4 regions of the Gottfriedia sp. S16(2024) genome follow, and region 2 is predicted to be linked to each of the others. Evidence: riboswitches for the same ligand, from Rfam matches in the RefSeq annotation. Region 2 holds a riboswitch; each other region holds the start of a gene.
The links. Region 2 has a riboswitch for S-adenosylmethionine ahead of AB1282_RS15630 (2,3-diketo-5-methylthiopentyl-1-phosphate enolase). Riboswitches for the same ligand answer to the same signal wherever they lie in the genome.

Region 1 (4,902 bases), 2.9 Mb from region 2:
CATGAAAACACCTTCTTCATAAATGAGATTATTTTTAATTAATCTTAGAAATGTTTTATTTCTTTGTCAAACATTTACTTTTAAGAACAATTCAAACGTAAAAGGTGTTTGACATAATGAAATAAACGTTTTAATATAGATAATGTGAATCGTAGATTAACTTTGTCGCTAATTTAAGTATTTCCAAAAACTACATTTAGTTCAATTATTTTTAGAATTAACTTTTTTAGGGGGAATTAAAATGGAAAAACAAATTAATTATTCAAAATTAGCACCAGAAGCACTTAAAATAATGATGGAAATGGAAAAGTATATTAAAACAACGGGTATAGATCATAAACTTCGTGAACTGATTAAAATTCGTGCTTCACAAATAAATGGTTGTGCATTTTGCCTTGACATGCATTCCTCTGAAGCGAGGGAAATAGGAGAAACTGAACAACGTTTATACTGTGTTAGTGCATGGAGAGATTGTGATTTTTACACAGATGCTGAAAAAGCAGCTTTGGAGTTAACTGAGCATATTACACTAATTTCGAATAAAGGTATATCTGCTGATCTATATAATCGTGTAAGTAAACACTTTAGCGAAAAAGAATACGTAAATCTTGTATTCACAATCAATCAAATTAACAGTTGGAATCGTATCTCTATTTCAATGGGGAATAGACCAGTTGAAAAATAATATCCTAATAAAACTTAAAAAATAAAAATGAGCCGAAGATTGGCTCATTTTTTATATGTAACTTTTCAATTCTTATTAAAATTTTTTACTTTTATAACAATGCTTTTTATTAATTTATTTTCATTAGAAAAAATTTTTATAGTGTAAAGATCATGATGATTTTTAATATAATTTTTTTGATCTATTGTTATATTTGAAGTAGCAATAGAACTAGAGAGATTAAAAACGGCTCTTCCATTATTGATTTTGTATCTTTGATTATGATTGATTTCTTCAATATTGACTCCAAATATTGTTTGGACTTTTTTAGGTAGTAGGATTTCTATTTGAGCATTTTCTATATCGTTTTTATAACGTTCTGGTACTGATAAGACCAAATAATATTCAACTCCATAAAGTAATTGATTATCCACAGAATCTTTGATCTCATAATATCTTTTGGATAATGATTCAATTTTTGGCTCAATTTCTTTAGAAGATAGTGAAACATGCTTATCTAAATTTTTAGACGAGGTACCAGTATTAAATAAAAACAAGGAAGTTAATAAAATTGCAGTAAATGAAAAAATCAGAGTTAATATCTTTATGGATCTCATTTTAATCCTCCATTTAATTCGATAAATAAATAGTGATTATTATCCATGTTCAGTTTATTTAATGTTACTTTAATCTTATTCTTTAAATGTTAATAATTTCCTTTTAATGAGTGAGGTTGTTTTTTAATACTGAAAATAAAAAGAGGCTACCAATAAGTCATAAATCCCGACTTATTGGACAGCCTTTACATTTTACTTTATTAGATTATTTTAAAGGTCCACCAAGTTCAGCCAATTGAGCATCAAAGCCTTCAAACTTTTTGAAGTTTTCTTTGAATTTAGTTACTAATTCAAGAGCTTTTTGATCATAAGCTGATTTATCTTCCCAAGTTGTTGAAGGGACTAATACGCTATCAGGTACACCAGGTACATGAGTTGGAATTGCTAAACCGAAAAACTCATCTTGAGTAGTTTCAATGTTGTTTAAATCACCTTCAAGTGCAGCGTGAACCATTGCTCTTGTGTAAGATAGATTCATACGTTTACCAACACCGTATTCTCCACCAGTCCAACCAGTGTTTACTAAGAATACATTTACATTATGCTTTTCAATTTTTTCACCAAGCATTTTTGCATATTCTACAGCTGGAAGCGGTAAGAATGGTGATCCGAAACATGTTGAGAATGTTACTTGTGGAGAAGTAACACCACGCTCAGTACCTGCTAATTTACTAGTAAATCCACTTAAGAAGTGGTACATAGCTTGCTCTTTTGTTAATTTACTGATTGGAGGTAATACTCCAAATGCATCAGCAGTTAAAAAGATAATTGCATGTGGATGTCCAGCAACGCTTGGCTCAATGATATTTTGAATTGCTTGCATTGGGTATGCAGCACGAGTATTTTCTGTTAAAGTTGTATCATCATAGTCAGCTAAACGGCTATCAGGTTTAACAACTACATTTTCTAAAACTGTACCAAATTTAATTGCAGAGAAAATTTGTGGCTCTTTTTCAAATGTTAAATTGATACATTTAGCGTAGCAACCGCCTTCAATATTGAATACACCATTATCTGACCAGCCGTGCTCGTCATCACCGATTAGTTTACGGTCTGCATCTGCAGATAATGTAGTTTTACCAGTTCCTGAAAGTCCAAAGAATAATGCTACATCGCCTTCGCTACCAACGTTAGCAGAACAGTGCATTGGTAAAACATTATTTTGTGGTAATAGGAAATTCATGATTGAGAAAATAGATTTTTTCATTTCTCCAGCATATTCCGTACCACCAATTAAGATTATTTTCTTTTCAAATGATACAATAACAAATGCCTCTGAATTTGTTCCATCAACTACAGGGTCTGCTTTAAATGTCGGAGCAGAAACAATTGTAAACTCTGCTTCATGTGTTGTAAGTTCTTGCTCAGTTGGGCGAATAAATAATTGATGAGCAAATAAGTTGTGCCATGCAAATTCGTTAATTACTTGGATAGGTAAACGATACTCAGTATCTGCACCAGCAAATCCTTTAAATAAGAATAATTCGTTACGATCTTTTAAGTAGTTAAGTACTTTGCTATATAATTTTTCGAATACGTCAGCAGAGATTGGTTGATTTACTGAACCCCAATCGATTAAATTTTCAACAGATGCCTCTTGTACAATAAATTTATCTTTAGGTGAACGTCCAGTATATTTGCCTGTTGAAACGCTAACTGCTCCCGTTGACGTTAAAATTCCTTCTTGTCTTGTTAGGACTTTTTCAACTAACTCAGAAACGCTTAGTTGGTTATACATTTGATTACTAGTAAGTAATTCGTTTAATTCAAAGTTTACATCAACTGTCTTCATATACTAATACCATCCTTTAAATATAATTTGTCTGCCATGTAGGTATCTCGATAAATAGTATAACACATTTATTTTAATAGTGTATACTATTAGTTGGCAAAATGTGTTATGAATTTGATTAAAAAATAAATTTGAGCAAAATTTACTTATTAAATGAAGTAAGTTATTTAAATGTAAGTATAATAATTAGTAATTTCCCATTAAATAGAAATGAATGTAGGGATAAAGTTATTGTAGAATTATGTCTAAGTTATGATGAAAATTGTTGACAAGAAAGTGAAATTTTAATATGATACTTTTCATACGGATACTCTCTTATCCCGAGTAGGTGGAGGGATACAGGCCCTACGAAGCCCAGCAACCTCACTTTTAGTGAAAGGTGCTGAACCTGATGCAAGACTATTTTTTATGTCTTGGACGATAAGAGCGAAAGGCAAATACCAAGAACCCTTTCCTCAGGTAATATTTGATAAGAGGAAGGCTTTTTTTTTGCTCAAAACTTAAATACAGTGGCAATTTCGTAATTTACACTGAGTTATCTTTATCTTAAATGGGAAACATAGGAATAGGAACAAACTTTTTATTCTTATGTTGAGAAAAAAGAGATCCGTCAATTCAATTTAGGAGGGGACTCAATGTCACAACGTCGTTTATTTACTTCAGAATCAGTTACAGAAGGACATCCAGATAAAATCTGTGACCAAATCTCAGATTCAATTCTTGATGCAATTTTAGCAAATGATCCGAATGCTCGTGTAGCAGCGGAAACTTCAGTTACAACAGGTTTAGTACTTGTTGCAGGTGAAATTACAACTTCTACTTATGTAGATATCCCAAAAATCGTTCGCGAAACAATCCGTGAAATCGGTTATGACCGTGCAAAATACGGATTTGATGCAGATACATGTGCAGTTTTAACTTCTATTGATGAGCAATCAGCAGATATCGCTTTAGGTGTAGACCAAGCATTAGAAGCTCGTGAAGGTAGCATGACAGATGAAGAAATTGAAGCAATCGGTGCAGGAGACCAAGGTTTAATGTTCGGTTTTGCTGTTAATGAAACACCTGAATTAATGCCACTTCCAATTTCATTATCTCACAAAATTGCACGCCGTTTAACTGAAGTTAGAAAAAATGAAACAGTTTCTTACTTACGTCCAGACGGTAAAACTCAAGTAACAGTTGAGTATGATGAAAACAACAAACCAGTTCGTATTGATGCAATCGTTGTATCAACACAACATGGTCCAGAAGCTACTCAAGCTCAAATTGAAAATGATATTAAAGAACTTGTAATCAAACCAGTTGTACCAGCTGAGTTAATTGATGAAAACACAAAATTCTTTATCAACCCAACAGGTCGTTTCGTAATCGGTGGACCTCAAGGTGATGCAGGTTTAACAGGTCGTAAAATTATTGTTGATACTTACGGTGGATATGCTCGTCACGGTGGTGGCGCATTCTCTGGTAAAGATGCAACTAAAGTTGACCGTTCTGCTGCTTACGCTGCACGTTACGTTGCGAAAAACATCGTAGCTGCTGGCTTAGCTGATAAAGCTGAAGTTCAATTAGCATATGCAATTGGTGTAGCTAAACCAGTTTCAATCGCTATTGATACTTTTGGTACAGGTAAAGTTTCAGAAGAAAAATTAGTTGAAGTAATTCGCAACAACTTCGACCTACGTCCAGCTGGAATTATTAAAATGCTTGACCTACGTCGTCCAATTTACAAACAAACTGCTGCTTATGGTCACTTTGGCCGTACAGATATCGATCTTCCTTGGGAGCGTACTGACAAAGCAGAAGTTTTAAAAACTGAAGCAGGTCTA
Region 2 (4,902 bases):
TGATCCTCCGCCAAATGTATTTGCTAAATCTTTTCCTACTCGATTACAAGCAACAACATAACACTGATTTTCAATTGCTCTTGCTTTTAACAAGATTTCCCAATGATTCATTCTTTGAATTGGCCATTCAGCGACAAAAAATAAAACTTTTGCACCTTTTTGAGAATGAGCTCCAATCCATTCAGGAAAACGCAAATCATAGCAAACAAAACCTGCAGCTGTTAATCCATCGATTTCAAAAAGACCGTCTGTTTCCCCTGATTGAAGATAGTGATGCTCGTTCATTAACTGGAACAAATGAACTTTATCATAAGATTTTACTAATTCACCAGTATTGCTAATAACAATTAACGTATTCGTTACACCATTTTCTCTTGCAATTGGGAACGAACCAGCAATCAATATTACATTATTTGATTTTGCAATCGACTGAAGTTCAGAAATAATCGCTTCTTGTTCACCTGTGTGCAAGCCAATCTCTTCCAAACAATAGCCTGTTGTCCATAACTCTGGTAATACGATAACCTGAACATTTTCTTTAACAGCTTCGTTTATTTGAGTTTTCATTTTCTCTAAATTAGACTTTGATTTACCTAAAATAACGTCAGATTGAATACACGCAATTTTAATCACAATTTATTCACCCTATTCTAAATTTTATAGACATTTTTAAATCGAGCATATATGATGGTGAAAGTTATTGCAACAGTCGTTCATGAAAATCAGTCGATTAAGTAACGATCTATTCAAATTAATTTTATTATATTTTTGGAGTGATTAACTTGAATCATAGTAAACTATTAAACAATTTACCAAAACAATTTTTTGCTTCACTAGTCCAAAAAGTGAATCAGTCAATAGGTAATGGTCATGATGTCATTAATCTTGGTCAAGGAAATCCAGATCAGCCAACACCTGACTATATTATAAAAGCATTACAAAAGTCTGTTGAAAACCCTTTAACTCATCGTTATTCTCCGTTTAGAGGGATGAGATCTTTAAAAAATGCTGTTGTAGAATTTTATAAACGAGAGTATGATGTTGATTTAGACCCAGAGGAAGAAGTAGCCATATTATTCGGTGGAAAAGCTGGATTAGTTGAGCTACCACTTTGTTTATGTGACGCTGGAGATACAATTTTAGTTCCAGATCCAGGCTATCCAGACTATTTATCTGGTATATCTCTTTCAAAAACAGTACCATACATGCTTCCATTACTTGAACAAAATCAATTTTTACCAGATTATAAATTAATTCCTCAGGATGTTTTGGATGCTAGTAAAATATTATTTATCAATTATCCAAATAATCCCACTGGCGCTATCGCAACAGAAGAATTTTTTAAAGAAACAGTTGAGCTTGCAAGAAATAATCAAATTACAGTTTGTCATGATTTTGCTTATGGCGCATTTGGTTTTGACGGCAAAAAACCTTTAAGTTATCTTCAAACGCCAGGAGCAAAGGAATGCGGGATTGAAATTTATACCCTCTCTAAAACTTATAATATGGCTGGTTGGAGAATCGGTTTTGCAGTTGGAAATAAAGAGGTTATTTCAGCAATTAATCTATTACAGGATCATCTTTACGTTAGCATCTTCCCTGCTGTTCAAGAAGCTGCCGCTGTTGCGCTTACAGAATCTCAAGAAAGTGTAAAACAACTATTAGCACTTTATGAAGAGCGTAGAAATGTATTTATTAGCGGTTGTCACGAAATTGGATGGGAAGTAACTGCACCAGCAGGGTCCTTTTTTGCATGGCTAAAAATTCCAGCAGGTTTTACATCACAGGAATTTGCTGATCTATTACTTGAAAAGGCTCATATTGCAGTCGCTCCAGGAAATGGATTTGGAGAATATGGTGAAGGGTATGTAAGAGTCGGCCTACTATCAGATACTGATAGACTGAAGGAAGCAGTTGCTAGATTAAAAGAAATTGAAATATTTTCAAAATTTAATGTTTGACAATTATGATTGTTCATGAAATAATGCGATTAGATTAATAATTCAAAATTAAATATTAACTTTATTCAGAGTAGGTGGAGGGACCGAGCCCGACGAAACCCGGCAACCGGCTAGTTAACTAGTACGGTGCTAATTCTCGCAGCATTTGCTGACAGATAAGGTGTAGGTAAACCTCTCCTTAGTGGAGAGGTTTTTTGTTTGATTAAAACTTTTTGGAGGTTTTGAAATGAGTGGAGTAATAGCAACTTACCAAGTTTATGATAAAAATCATCATTTAGAAAAAAAGGCAGAGTCAATCGCGCTAGGTTTAACGGTTGGTTCTTGGACGTCATTACCTCAAAATGATCAAATTCAATTACAAAAGCATAAAGGTAAAGTTCTTTCAGTTCGTGATATAGAATGCGAAGAAAATATCGTTAACTTTTTAGGATATAAACCAACAAAAGGGATTATTGAAATTTATTATCCTAGCTTAAATTTTTCAGCTGATCTTCCAGCTATTTTAACAACAGTTTTCGGTAAGCTATCCCTTGATGGCGAAATTAAACTAATAGATTTAAATTTTACTGATGACATTTTAAATTTATTTCCGGGTCCAAAATTTGGTATTAAAGGCATTCGAGAAAAATTGGATGTATATGATCGACCTTTATTAATGAGCATTTTCAAATCAATAATCGGCAGAGACATTCAATACATTTCAGAGGAATTAAAAAAGCAAGCTTTAGGCGGCGTTGATTTAATTAAAGACGACGAGATACTTTTTGACACGAATACATCTATAACAGATCGCGTCACTCACGGAAAAAATATTTTGAACCAAGTTTATGAAAAAACAGGACACAAAACATTATACGCGGTGAATTTAACTGGCCGTACATATGAGTTAAAAGAAAAAGCATTACGTGCTGCAGAAGCTGGTGCGGATGTATTTTTATTAAATGTATTCTCGTATGGAATTGATGTACTTCAAGGTTTGGCAGAGGATCCATCAATTAATGTTCCAATTATGGCCCATCCTGCTGTTTCGGGTGCGTTTACAGCATCACCAATTTATGGAATTGACGCAGGATTATTACTAGGGAAACTTTTACGAATTGCAGGTGCAGATTTTAGTCTATTCCCTTCGCCATATGGTTCAGTTGCATTACAAAAAGAGACAGCTTTAAAAATCGCTGAAAATTTAACTGTATCAAATGGATTAAAGGAGACATTCCCAGTACCTTCTGCTGGAATTCACCCTGCGCTAGTGCCTCAATTAATTCAAGATTTTGGAATTGAGCAAGTCATCAACGCTGGTGGCGGTGTTCATGGTCATCCGGATGGTCCGATTGGTGGAGGTAATGCATTTAGAGAAGCAATTTCAGCAACACTGTCTGGAGTTGGGCTAAAAGAATACGCACTTCCAAATACATCACTACAAAAAGCATTACAACTTTGGGGGTAAACAACAATGGCAATAAAGATTTTTTGTGATTTTGATGGAACAATTACTGAGGGAGACAATATCGTTAATTTAATTAAAGAATTTGCTCCTCCTTCAGTAAGTGAATTAACAAGTGAAGTATTAAATGGCAATCTATCGATTCGAGAAGGCGTAGAGAAAATGTTTGCTACGATTCCTTCAACGAAAAAACAAGAAATGACTGATTTTGTAATCGATCGTACTATCATTCGAGATGGTTTTAGCGATTTTATTCAATTTGTAAGCGTTCAACAATATGCGTTAAAAGTTGTAAGTGGCGGGCTAGATTTTTTTGTTCATCCTATATTAGCGGATTACCTTCCACCTTCGGATATTTTATGTAATCGTACTGACTTTACGGGCCAAACTGTAAAAATTCAATGGGATCATTCTTGTGATGAAAACTGTACGAATGATTGTGGAATGTGTAAACCATCTGTTAAAAGAAAATTTAGTGAATCAAATGATTTTATCATTGTCATTGGCGATTCAATTACTGACTTACAAATTGCAAAAGAAGCCAATTTAATTTTTGCTCGAGATTTCTTAAAAGATAAATGTGAAGAACTATCTTTACCTTTCATTCCTTTTGAAAATTTCTATGATATTCGAGCTTCATTAGAGAAGGAGGTGCTAGTATGAAGGAATTTTTCAAACATTATGATGAAATCCGTGAAGTAAAAAAAGTACTAGCTGATCGAGATTGGTTTTTAGGAACTAGCGGGAATTTATCAATTAAAGTAAATGACGAACCTTTAAACTTTTTAGTGACAACTAGTGGTAAAGATAAAACTAGACATACTTATGACGATTTTTTACTCGTTAATGAATTTGACCAATCTGTTTGGGATGAATCAAAAAAACCATCAGCTGAAGCCATTTTACATCGGCTAATTTATCAACATACAAATGCAAAATGCGTACTTCATGTACACACTTTAGCAAATAACTTTATAACAAAGGATTTTCCATATCAAGATGAGTTATCTTTTTCTGGTATCGAAATTATTAAAGCATTAGGATTATGGGAAGAAGATGCAGAAATTACAATTCCAATCATAAAAAATCATGCGCATATCCCTACTCTTGCAAATGAATTTCTTCCACATATAAAGAATGATCATGGTGCTGTATTAATTCATAATCATGGGATAACAGTTTGGGCCGAATCAGCATTTGAAGCTAAAAAGCATTTAGAAGCTTATGAGTTTCTATTCCAATATGCATTACAAGGTATTCAAAAAAATACATTTATAAAGAATTAATTTGGAGGAATGAAGAATGGCAACAATTTGGGTAGAAAAAAAAGATTATCATATTACAAGTGATGTTGAAGTAAAAGCTTATTTAGAAGAACAAGGTGTAATTTACGAAAATTGGAATATCGAACAATTACATAGTTCGTTACAAGAAAAATTTATTTTATCAGATGATGAAAAAGCAGCGATTCTTGAAACATTTAAAGCTGAAATCGAC
Region 3 (4,902 bases), 110 kb from region 2:
CCAACAACGATAACATCATACATCTATATATACCTCCAAATAAGGTTTAAATTATTTCATTTGATCAACCTAAACTAGAATACCATCAATATGATTGCGTTTCAAGTAAAAACACGAACATTTTTTGTACTTTTTTAAAAAAATATTCGTTTATAACCAAAGTGAAACCTTTACATTAGAAATAAACATCTGTCAATTAGATTTTTTATTAAATATCAGACAATTCAAACTTACATATTAATTAAATTGACATTCATCCTAATTTAACGAAAAGTTAATTATTGAATCACCAAAATCCCCTATTAGATAGAAACACAATCACACCAACTTGAATAGTTATATAAATAACAGTTTTTCTATATTGGAGTTGGAAAAGATGCTAGAAGAAAATTTGAAGGAAAAGGAAGGTCAAGATCAAAATAAGAAAATTAATATAGAACATGACAGTTTATCAGCAAGTCTTGAAAGACAAATTGTTGCCGCATCATGGGTTAAGGCAGTTGCACAATTATACGAAACGATTACATTATCAAAATTATATTCCATCGACAAAGATCCAATCTTTCAAGGGAAAAGAGATATCATATCGGGAATGTGGATTGGTACTGCCGGTCAATTATCCGTAGCTTTTTTCGTTTCTAAGCAATTGTTCACTTCAGAAAAAATAGATTTACTTGAGTTACAAAGAAGAATTGTTCTTTCTGATTCAGTTCAAATAGTTGGGAACGCATTGGCACTTATTGGTGCAGCTGAGGTAATTCAAGAGGAAATTGGTGATGGGGAAATATTCCTTTCTTAGTCTTCTACACTAAATAAAAAAGTAAGCAAAATCAAAAAATATAAAATAAATTAATCCCACAAGGAAATATGCTTCCATTGTGGGATTTATGCTTTTCTCGAATTGAACGGACATTCTACCGTTTGCATCTAATTATTGTTCGTTTTTCAATTCTATTCGGCCAAACCCAATTTTATTTATTCAATTTCCCTATTCCTTTCACTATACTCTTGCACCTGCTTTTAATGCTTTTTGGAAGCTTGCAATCAAGTCTTCTATATCTTCTAAACCAACGGATACCCTTATTAATGTATCTTTAACCCCTAATCGTTCACGAACATCGAGCGGTATTGCAGCATGGGACATCTTTACAGGATATGAAACAATCGTCTCAACTCCACCAAGTGAAACTGCAACTGCAACGTTTTCGACTGATTGAAGGAAACTTGTCGTTTGTTCAATCGTTTTTAGTGTAAATGAAAGGACTGCTCCTCCTCCAGTAGCCTGCTCAAAATGAACATCGTGACCAGGATGATCTTTTAGTCCTGGGTAATAAACATCCTCAACTTCTTCTTGTTCTAAAAGCCAGTTTGCTAATTTTGATGCAGTTTGTTCATATGCATCCATACGAACTTTTAGGGTCTTTAATCCTCTTAATGTTAGCCAACAGTCTTGTGGACCTAAAATAGCTCCGAATGAATTTTGGATTGTGTATAAATCACTTGCAAGTTCTTCTGAATTTACGACCGCTAATCCTCCAATTACATCGCTATGACCTGCAATAAACTTTGTTGCACTATGAACGACAATATCAGCTCCTAAGTCTAATGGTCTTTGTAAATATGGTGATAAAAAACTATTATCTACAATGACAAGGATGTCATTTTCTTTTGCTATTTTAATAGCACTACTTAAATCAGTAATTTTCAAAAGAGGATTAGACGGTGTTTCTAAATAAAGTCCTTTTGTATTTGGCTTTATTCCGGCTTTAATCTCTTCTAAATTAGATGCGTCGACGAAAGAAAAATCGATTCCGAAACGATTTAAAACTTTTGTTGCTATTCTAAATGTTCCCCCATAAACATCTTCACAAATGACAATATGATCTCCTGCTGAAAACAAAGATAATACAGATGAGATTGCGGCCATTCCTGATGAAAACGCAAAGCCACGTACACCATTTTCTAATTTTGCAATTGTATTTTCTAACGCTTCTCTTGTTGGATTTCCACTTCTCGCATAGTCGTACTTCCCAAAATTCTCAATATCAAATTGATGAAACGTTGATGTCTGATAAATTGGTATACTTAATGCACCTGTTGCCTGATCAATTTCATTTCCGTTATGAATTAGTTTCGTTCCAAATTGCATGCTCATCACCCCAATGCATTTTCTAAGTCATTTAATAAATCATCAATATGTTCAATTCCCACTGATAAACGTAATGTATGGTCATCTAGACCAAGCTTTCTTTTAAATTCTTCTGGCATCTCTGAATGAGTTTGTGTATGTGGATACGTAATTAACGATTCGACTCCACCTAAACTTTCTGCGAATGTAATGACTTTTACGCTTCCTAAAACCTGTTCTACTAAACTTAAATCCTTCACTTTAAATGAAATCATTGCACCAAATCCAGTTGCCTGTTCTTTAATAATTGAATACCCTTTATGCGTTGGTAATCCTACATAATATACTTCAGTAACATTTGGATGATTTTCTAAAAACTTCGCAAGTACAATCGCATTTTTTTGACTGTATTCCATGCGTAAATGCAATGTTTTAATTCCTCTTAAGATTAACCAAGAGTCAAATGGAGCTAATGTTGCACCTGTTGATTTTTGATAATAGCGAATTCGTTCATTTGTATATTCTGAATTCGTTACGACGAAGCCAGCTAGTGTATCATTATGGCCACCTAAATACTTTGTTCCACTATGAACAACTACATCTGCCCCTAATTCAATTGGTCTAAAGAAATAAGGAGTTAAAAATGTATTATCGACAATTACAATAATATCTCGTTTTTTTGCAATCTCTACTACTCTTTTTAAATCAGTTACTTTCATCATTGGATTTGAAGGTGTCTCAATAAAAATTCCTTTTGTGTTCGGTTTAAGTGCATCAAGAATATGTTCAATTTCAGTCGTATCAACAAAATTATGCTCAAGTCCATATGGCGAATAAATTTCTTCGAATAAGCGATATGTACCACCGTATAAATCATCTGAAACAATTAGGTGATCACCCTTTTTAAATAAGCTTAATACTGCAGTAACTGCTGCATTTCCTGTTGCGAATGCAACGCCATAATTTGCACTTTCTAATTTTGCAACAGTATTTTCGACTTCTTCTCGTGTTGGATTTTGTAATCTTGCATAATCATATCCAGTTGACTGATGTAGACCTGCATGCTTAAATGTAGCTGATTGATAAATTGGATAACTAATTGCACCAGTTAATGGATCATACCCTTTGCTACCATGAACAGCTACCGTTTCAATCGATTTTTTATTCGTGTTTAAAGCCTCTTTTGTGTTAGTCATTATAAATCCCCCATTTTAGTCAAATAAAAAAACCACTTCCTAAAAAATAAGAAGTGGTTATGTCTGTAAAATAAACATATCGCTCTTATCTTCCAGGTTTTTCACCTGCAGGATTTAGCACTTTCTAGTATTTACTAGAGTTGCCGGGTTTCGTCGGGCCAGTCCCTCCACCGCTCTTGATAAGATTATTAAATTATATTGTTAGTATATTAAAAACTCTGATAATTATCAATCGTTTTTTTTGAATTATTTAATAATTAACTCTTACTTCCATTCTTCAGGTAATAAACTTTGATAAAGTGAACTCTTATATCGATCATCAATTAGTAATAAAGTCCCTTCATCTGATTCAGAACGGATAACTCTTCCACCCGCTTGCATTACTTTATTCATACCTGGAAAGACATATGCATAATAATACCCATTTTTTCCAACAGAATTAAAATGCTCCTTTAAAATATTTCTTTCTAAACAAATCTGTGGCAATCCTACACCAACTACTACGACACCGTTTAAGCGATCCCCCTTTAAATCGATCCCTTCAGAGAATATTCCACCTAATACAGCAAACCCAACCAAAGTTTCCTCATTTAGACTATCAAACTGTAAAAGGAACTCCTCTCGTTCAATTTCAGACATACCATTTTCTTGAACGATTGTCTTTATGTTAGGGTTTTTCTCTTTAAATAAATCAACACTTTGAATTAAATATTGATATGACGGATAAAAAACTAAATAATTACCTTTTCTTTTCGTAATTTCTTTATAGACAGAATCAATTAATCTTTCTAAATTTCTTTCACGATCTTGGTATCGAGTTGAAAGAGGATCAATTGTTACTTCCAGTTGTTCTCTATGAAAAGGAGAATCGATTGAAATTGTATAATCTCGACTTTGATCACCAAGCATATCTTGAAAATATTGTATTGGCGTTAAAGTAGCCGAAAAATAAATTGTAGAGCGAAATCTTTTTATGACGTCATTCACTACTTTAGAAGGATCAAGGCAAAATAACTTTAAATGTACTTCACTTTTATATAGTTCATAGTAGCATACATAATTTTCATCAAAAAACTCCGCAATTTTGACGAAGTTGAGTGACTCAAAATATGTATCAAGTAGAAGTTGTTTATTTTCGTCCTCTTCCATTTCCTGTAATTTTATTTCTACGATTTCATTGAATGTATGTAGAAGTTCTAGTAAATCACCATCTATTTCCTTTGAAACTGGGGTTACAACGTCCTTCCATTTTTTTCTTAATTCAATAAATCGCTTATTTATTTCATTTATTATGGCATAAAGTTCATCTTTTAAATTTTTATATCTATTTTTCAACTCTAAAAATTTAGATTTGAATAAGCTCGCAGAATACATTTCTCTTGCACGATCAACAAGATTATGAGCTTCATCAATTAATAAAACCGAACTTCGTTTATGTTCATCAAATAATCGTTTTAACGAAACTCTAGGATCAAAAATATAATTTACATCGCAAATAATCGCATCGGAAGAATTTAATAAATCTAAAGAGTATTCAAATGGACATACTGTATGTTTGCGGGCATATTCTTCTATTTT
Region 4 (4,902 bases), on a different contig from region 2:
ATCAAATAAATTACTCCAAATCGCTTGAAAATAAACCGAAAGCTTCCATACTGCACTTAATAAATAGACGCCATCTTTGTTAAGCAATCTTTTACAATTTGAAAAGGAGCTCTTCCCTACCGTATCAAAGATAATGTCGTAAGTTTTCTTACTCTTAGCAAAATCTTCATTTGTATAATCTATAACTTCATTTGCTCCTAAAGATCTCACCAATTCTAAATTTGATGTACTACATAAAGCAGTAACTTCTGTACCAAAATATTTAGCTAGCTGAATTGCATAGGTTCCAACACTTCCTGAAGCACCATAAATAAGTACTTTTTGTCCATTTTGAATAATACTTTTCCTTAGAAAATGTAATGCTGTAATCGCCCCAACAGGTACTGCTGCAGCTTGCTCAAATGTCATATTTATTGGTTTTTTAGCTAGAACACCTTCTTCATGTAAAGAGATATATTCAGCATTAGCCCCAAAAGTAAATCCACTATACCCAAAAACTTGATCACCTGTTTTAAAATTTCTTACGTTTTTGCCAACTGTTACTATTTCTCCCGCAAGCTCACAACCTGTTATTTTATTTTTCGGCTTGGTAAGGCCAAACATTAGGCGGGAAGGCAGCCAGTACATATATGGAAAATCGGAGCTTCGAAGTTTTACACCACCTGCTGTTACAGTTGATGCATGTATTTTAATTAATACTTCTTCATTTTTAATTTTGGTTTTTCAACTTCTGTTATTTGAAGAACTTCTGGTGGACCATATTTTGTACATATAATCGCTTTCATAGGTTCCTCCATTACAAACTTTAATTCAGTCATTTAACCTATGAAAAATGATTTTTAAGTATACCTATATGTAATGTAATTCGTAATTCTAATTAAACAAAAAAGACTGAATATAGCATATGCCATATTCAGCCTTAATCATTTTATTATAGACCTGCTTCAGTTTTTAAAACTTCTGCTTTGTCAGTACGCTCCCAAGGAAGATCGATATCTGTACGGCCAAAGTGACCATAAGCAGCAGTTTGTTTGTAAATTGGACGACGTAGGTCAAGCATTTTAATAATTCCAGCTGGACGTAGGTCGAAGTTGTTGCGAATTACTTCAACTAATTTTTCTTCTGAAACTTTACCTGTACCAAAAGTATCAATAGCGATTGAAACTGGTTTAGCTACACCAATTGCATATGCTAATTGAACTTCAGCTTTATCAGCTAAGCCAGCAGCTACGATGTTTTTCGCAACGTAACGTGCAGCGTAAGCAGCAGAACGGTCAACTTTAGTTGCATCTTTACCAGAGAATGCGCCACCACCGTGACGAGCATATCCACCGTAAGTATCAACAATAATTTTACGACCTGTTAAACCTGCATCACCTTGAGGTCCACCGATTACGAAACGACCTGTTGGGTTGATAAAGAATTTTGTGTTTTCATCAATTAACTCAGCTGGTACAACTGGTTTGATTACAAGTTCTTTAATATCATTTTCAATTTGAGCTTGAGTAGCTTCTGGACCATGTTGTGTTGATACAACGATTGCATCAATACGAACTGGTTTGTTGTTTTCATCATACTCAACTGTTACTTGAGTTTTACCGTCTGGACGTAAGTAAGAAACTGTTTCATTTTTTCTAACTTCAGTTAAACGGCGTGCAATTTTGTGAGATAATGAAATTGGAAGTGGCATTAATTCAGGTGTTTCATTAACAGCAAAACCGAACATTAAACCTTGGTCTCCTGCACCGATTGCTTCAATTTCTTCATCTGTCATGCTACCTTCACGAGCTTCTAATGCTTGGTCTACACCTAAAGCGATATCTGCTGATTGCTCATCAATAGAAGTTAAAACTGCACATGTATCTGCATCAAATCCGTATTTTGCACGGTCATAACCGATTTCACGGATTGTTTCGCGAACGATTTTTGGGATATCTACATAAGTAGAAGTTGTAATTTCACCTGCAACAAGTACTAAACCTGTTGTAACTGAAGTTTCCGCTGCTACACGAGCATTCGGATCATTTGCTAAAATTGCATCAAGAATTGAATCTGAGATTTGGTCACAGATTTTATCTGGATGTCCTTCTGTAACTGATTCTGAAGTAAATAAACGACGTTGTGACATTGAGTCCCCTCCTAAATTGAATTGACGGATCTCTTTTTTCTCAACATAAGAATAAAAAGTTTGTTCCTATTCCTATGTTTCCCATTTAAGATAAAGATAACTCAGTGTAAATTACGAAATTGCCACTGTATTTAAGTTTTGAGCAAAAAAAAAGCCTTCCTCTTATCAAATATTACCTGAGGAAAGGGTTCTTGGTATTTGCCTTTCGCTCTTATCGTCCAAGACATAAAAAATAGTCTTGCATCAGGTTCAGCACCTTTCACTAAAAGTGAGGTTGCTGGGCTTCGTAGGGCCTGTATCCCTCCACCTACTCGGGATAAGAGAGTATCCGTATGAAAAGTATCATATTAAAATTTCACTTTCTTGTCAACAATTTTCATCATAACTTAGACATAATTCTACAATAACTTTATCCCTACATTCATTTCTATTTAATGGGAAATTACTAATTATTATACTTACATTTAAATAACTTACTTCATTTAATAAGTAAATTTTGCTCAAATTTATTTTTTAATCAAATTCATAACACATTTTGCCAACTAATAGTATACACTATTAAAATAAATGTGTTATACTATTTATCGAGATACCTACATGGCAGACAAATTATATTTAAAGGATGGTATTAGTATATGAAGACAGTTGATGTAAACTTTGAATTAAACGAATTACTTACTAGTAATCAAATGTATAACCAACTAAGCGTTTCTGAGTTAGTTGAAAAAGTCCTAACAAGACAAGAAGGAATTTTAACGTCAACGGGAGCAGTTAGCGTTTCAACAGGCAAATATACTGGACGTTCACCTAAAGATAAATTTATTGTACAAGAGGCATCTGTTGAAAATTTAATCGATTGGGGTTCAGTAAATCAACCAATCTCTGCTGACGTATTCGAAAAATTATATAGCAAAGTACTTAACTACTTAAAAGATCGTAACGAATTATTCTTATTTAAAGGATTTGCTGGTGCAGATACTGAGTATCGTTTACCTATCCAAGTAATTAACGAATTTGCATGGCACAACTTATTTGCTCATCAATTATTTATTCGCCCAACTGAGCAAGAACTTACAACACATGAAGCAGAGTTTACAATTGTTTCTGCTCCGACATTTAAAGCAGACCCTGTAGTTGATGGAACAAATTCAGAGGCATTTGTTATTGTATCATTTGAAAAGAAAATAATCTTAATTGGTGGTACGGAATATGCTGGAGAAATGAAAAAATCTATTTTCTCAATCATGAATTTCCTATTACCACAAAATAATGTTTTACCAATGCACTGTTCTGCTAACGTTGGTAGCGAAGGCGATGTAGCATTATTCTTTGGACTTTCAGGAACTGGTAAAACTACATTATCTGCAGATGCAGACCGTAAACTAATCGGTGATGACGAGCACGGCTGGTCAGATAATGGTGTATTCAATATTGAAGGCGGTTGCTACGCTAAATGTATCAATTTAACATTTGAAAAAGAGCCACAAATTTTCTCTGCAATTAAATTTGGTACAGTTTTAGAAAATGTAGTTGTTAAACCTGATAGCCGTTTAGCTGACTATGATGATACAACTTTAACAGAAAATACTCGTGCTGCATACCCAATGCAAGCAATTCAAAATATCATTGAGCCAAGCGTTGCTGGACATCCACATGCAATTATCTTTTTAACTGCTGATGCATTTGGAGTATTACCTCCAATCAGTAAATTAACAAAAGAGCAAGCTATGTACCACTTCTTAAGTGGATTTACTAGTAAATTAGCAGGTACTGAGCGTGGTGTTACTTCTCCACAAGTAACATTCTCAACATGTTTCGGATCACCATTCTTACCGCTTCCAGCTGTAGAATATGCAAAAATGCTTGGTGAAAAAATTGAAAAGCATAATGTAAATGTATTCTTAGTAAACACTGGTTGGACTGGTGGAGAATACGGTGTTGGTAAACGTATGAATCTATCTTACACAAGAGCAATGGTTCACGCTGCACTTGAAGGTGATTTAAACAACATTGAAACTACTCAAGATGAGTTTTTCGGTTTAGCAATTCCAACTCATGTACCTGGTGTACCTGATAGCGTATTAGTCCCTTCAACAACTTGGGAAGATAAATCAGCTTATGATCAAAAAGCTCTTGAATTAGTAACTAAATTCAAAGAAAACTTCAAAAAGTTTGAAGGCTTTGATGCTCAATTGGCTGAACTTGGTGGACCTTTAAAATAATCTAATAAAGTAAAATGTAAAGGCTGTCCAATAAGTCGGGATTTATGACTTATTGGTAGCCTCTTTTTATTTTCAGTATTAAAAAACAACCTCACTCATTAAAAGGAAATTATTAACATTTAAAGAATAAGATTAAAGTAACATTAAATAAACTGAACATGGATAATAATCACTATTTATTTATCGAATTAAATGGAGGATTAAAATGAGATCCATAAAGATATTAACTCTGATTTTTTCATTTACTGCAATTTTATTAACTTCCTTGTTTTTATTTAATACTGGTACCTCGTCTAAAAATTTAGATAAGCATGTTTCACTATCTTCTAAAGAAATTGAGCCAAAAATTGAATCATTATCCAAAAGATATTATGAGATCAAAGATTCTGTGGATAATCAATTACTTTATGGAGTTGAATATTATTTGGTCTTATCAGTACCAGAACGTTATAAAAACGATATAGAAAATGCTCAAATAGAAATCCTACTACCTAAAAAAGTCCAAACAATATTTGGAGTCAATATTGAAGAAATCAATCATAATCAAAGATA

Region 1: it holds a riboswitch for S-adenosylmethionine, as region 2 does, so the genes downstream of both, metK (methionine adenosyltransferase) here and AB1282_RS15630 (2,3-diketo-5-methylthiopentyl-1-phosphate enolase) in region 2, are expected to answer to the same signal.
Region 3: it holds a riboswitch for S-adenosylmethionine, as region 2 does, so the genes downstream of both, AB1282_RS15055 (trans-sulfuration enzyme family protein) here and AB1282_RS15630 (2,3-diketo-5-methylthiopentyl-1-phosphate enolase) in region 2, are expected to answer to the same signal.
Region 4: it holds a riboswitch for S-adenosylmethionine, as region 2 does, so the genes downstream of both, metK (methionine adenosyltransferase) here and AB1282_RS15630 (2,3-diketo-5-methylthiopentyl-1-phosphate enolase) in region 2, are expected to answer to the same signal.

Annotation. Positions count from the first base shown of each region.
Region 1 is NZ_JBFLUO010000001.1:382,192-387,093, reverse strand. It holds gene AB1282_RS02010 (RrF2 family transcriptional regulator) at 1-3, opposite strand, end outside; gene AB1282_RS02005 (carboxymuconolactone decarboxylase family protein) at 242-685, shown strand; gene AB1282_RS02000 (hypothetical protein) at 751-1,281, opposite strand; gene pckA (phosphoenolpyruvate carboxykinase (ATP)) at 1,487-3,073, opposite strand; SAM riboswitch class I at 3,386-3,500, shown strand; gene metK (methionine adenosyltransferase) at 3,709-4,902, shown strand, end outside.
Region 2 is NZ_JBFLUO010000001.1:3,327,580-3,332,481, reverse strand. It holds gene AB1282_RS15640 (carbon-nitrogen family hydrolase) at 1-630, opposite strand, end outside; gene AB1282_RS15635 (pyridoxal phosphate-dependent aminotransferase) at 774-1,961, shown strand; SAM riboswitch class I at 2,020-2,123, shown strand; gene AB1282_RS15630 (2,3-diketo-5-methylthiopentyl-1-phosphate enolase) at 2,188-3,408, shown strand; gene AB1282_RS15625 (2-hydroxy-3-keto-5-methylthiopentenyl-1-phosphate phosphatase) at 3,415-4,068, shown strand; gene AB1282_RS15620 (methylthioribulose 1-phosphate dehydratase) at 4,065-4,691, shown strand; gene AB1282_RS15615 (cupin domain-containing protein) at 4,708-4,902, shown strand, end outside.
Region 3 is NZ_JBFLUO010000001.1:3,218,566-3,223,467, reverse strand. It holds gene AB1282_RS15070 (NAD(P)/FAD-dependent oxidoreductase) at 1-23, opposite strand, end outside; gene AB1282_RS15065 (hypothetical protein) at 377-799, shown strand; gene AB1282_RS15060 (trans-sulfuration enzyme family protein) at 1,001-2,149, opposite strand; gene AB1282_RS15055 (trans-sulfuration enzyme family protein) at 2,155-3,324, opposite strand; SAM riboswitch class I at 3,407-3,510, opposite strand; gene AB1282_RS15050 (ATP-dependent DNA helicase) at 3,589-4,902, opposite strand, start outside.
Region 4 is NZ_JBFLUO010000002.1:13,041-17,942, reverse strand. It holds partial or broken gene AB1282_RS25635 (NAD(P)-dependent alcohol dehydrogenase) at 1-785, opposite strand, end outside; gene metK (methionine adenosyltransferase) at 932-2,128, opposite strand; SAM riboswitch class I at 2,337-2,451, opposite strand; gene pckA (phosphoenolpyruvate carboxykinase (ATP)) at 2,764-4,350, shown strand; gene AB1282_RS25620 (hypothetical protein) at 4,556-4,902, shown strand, end outside.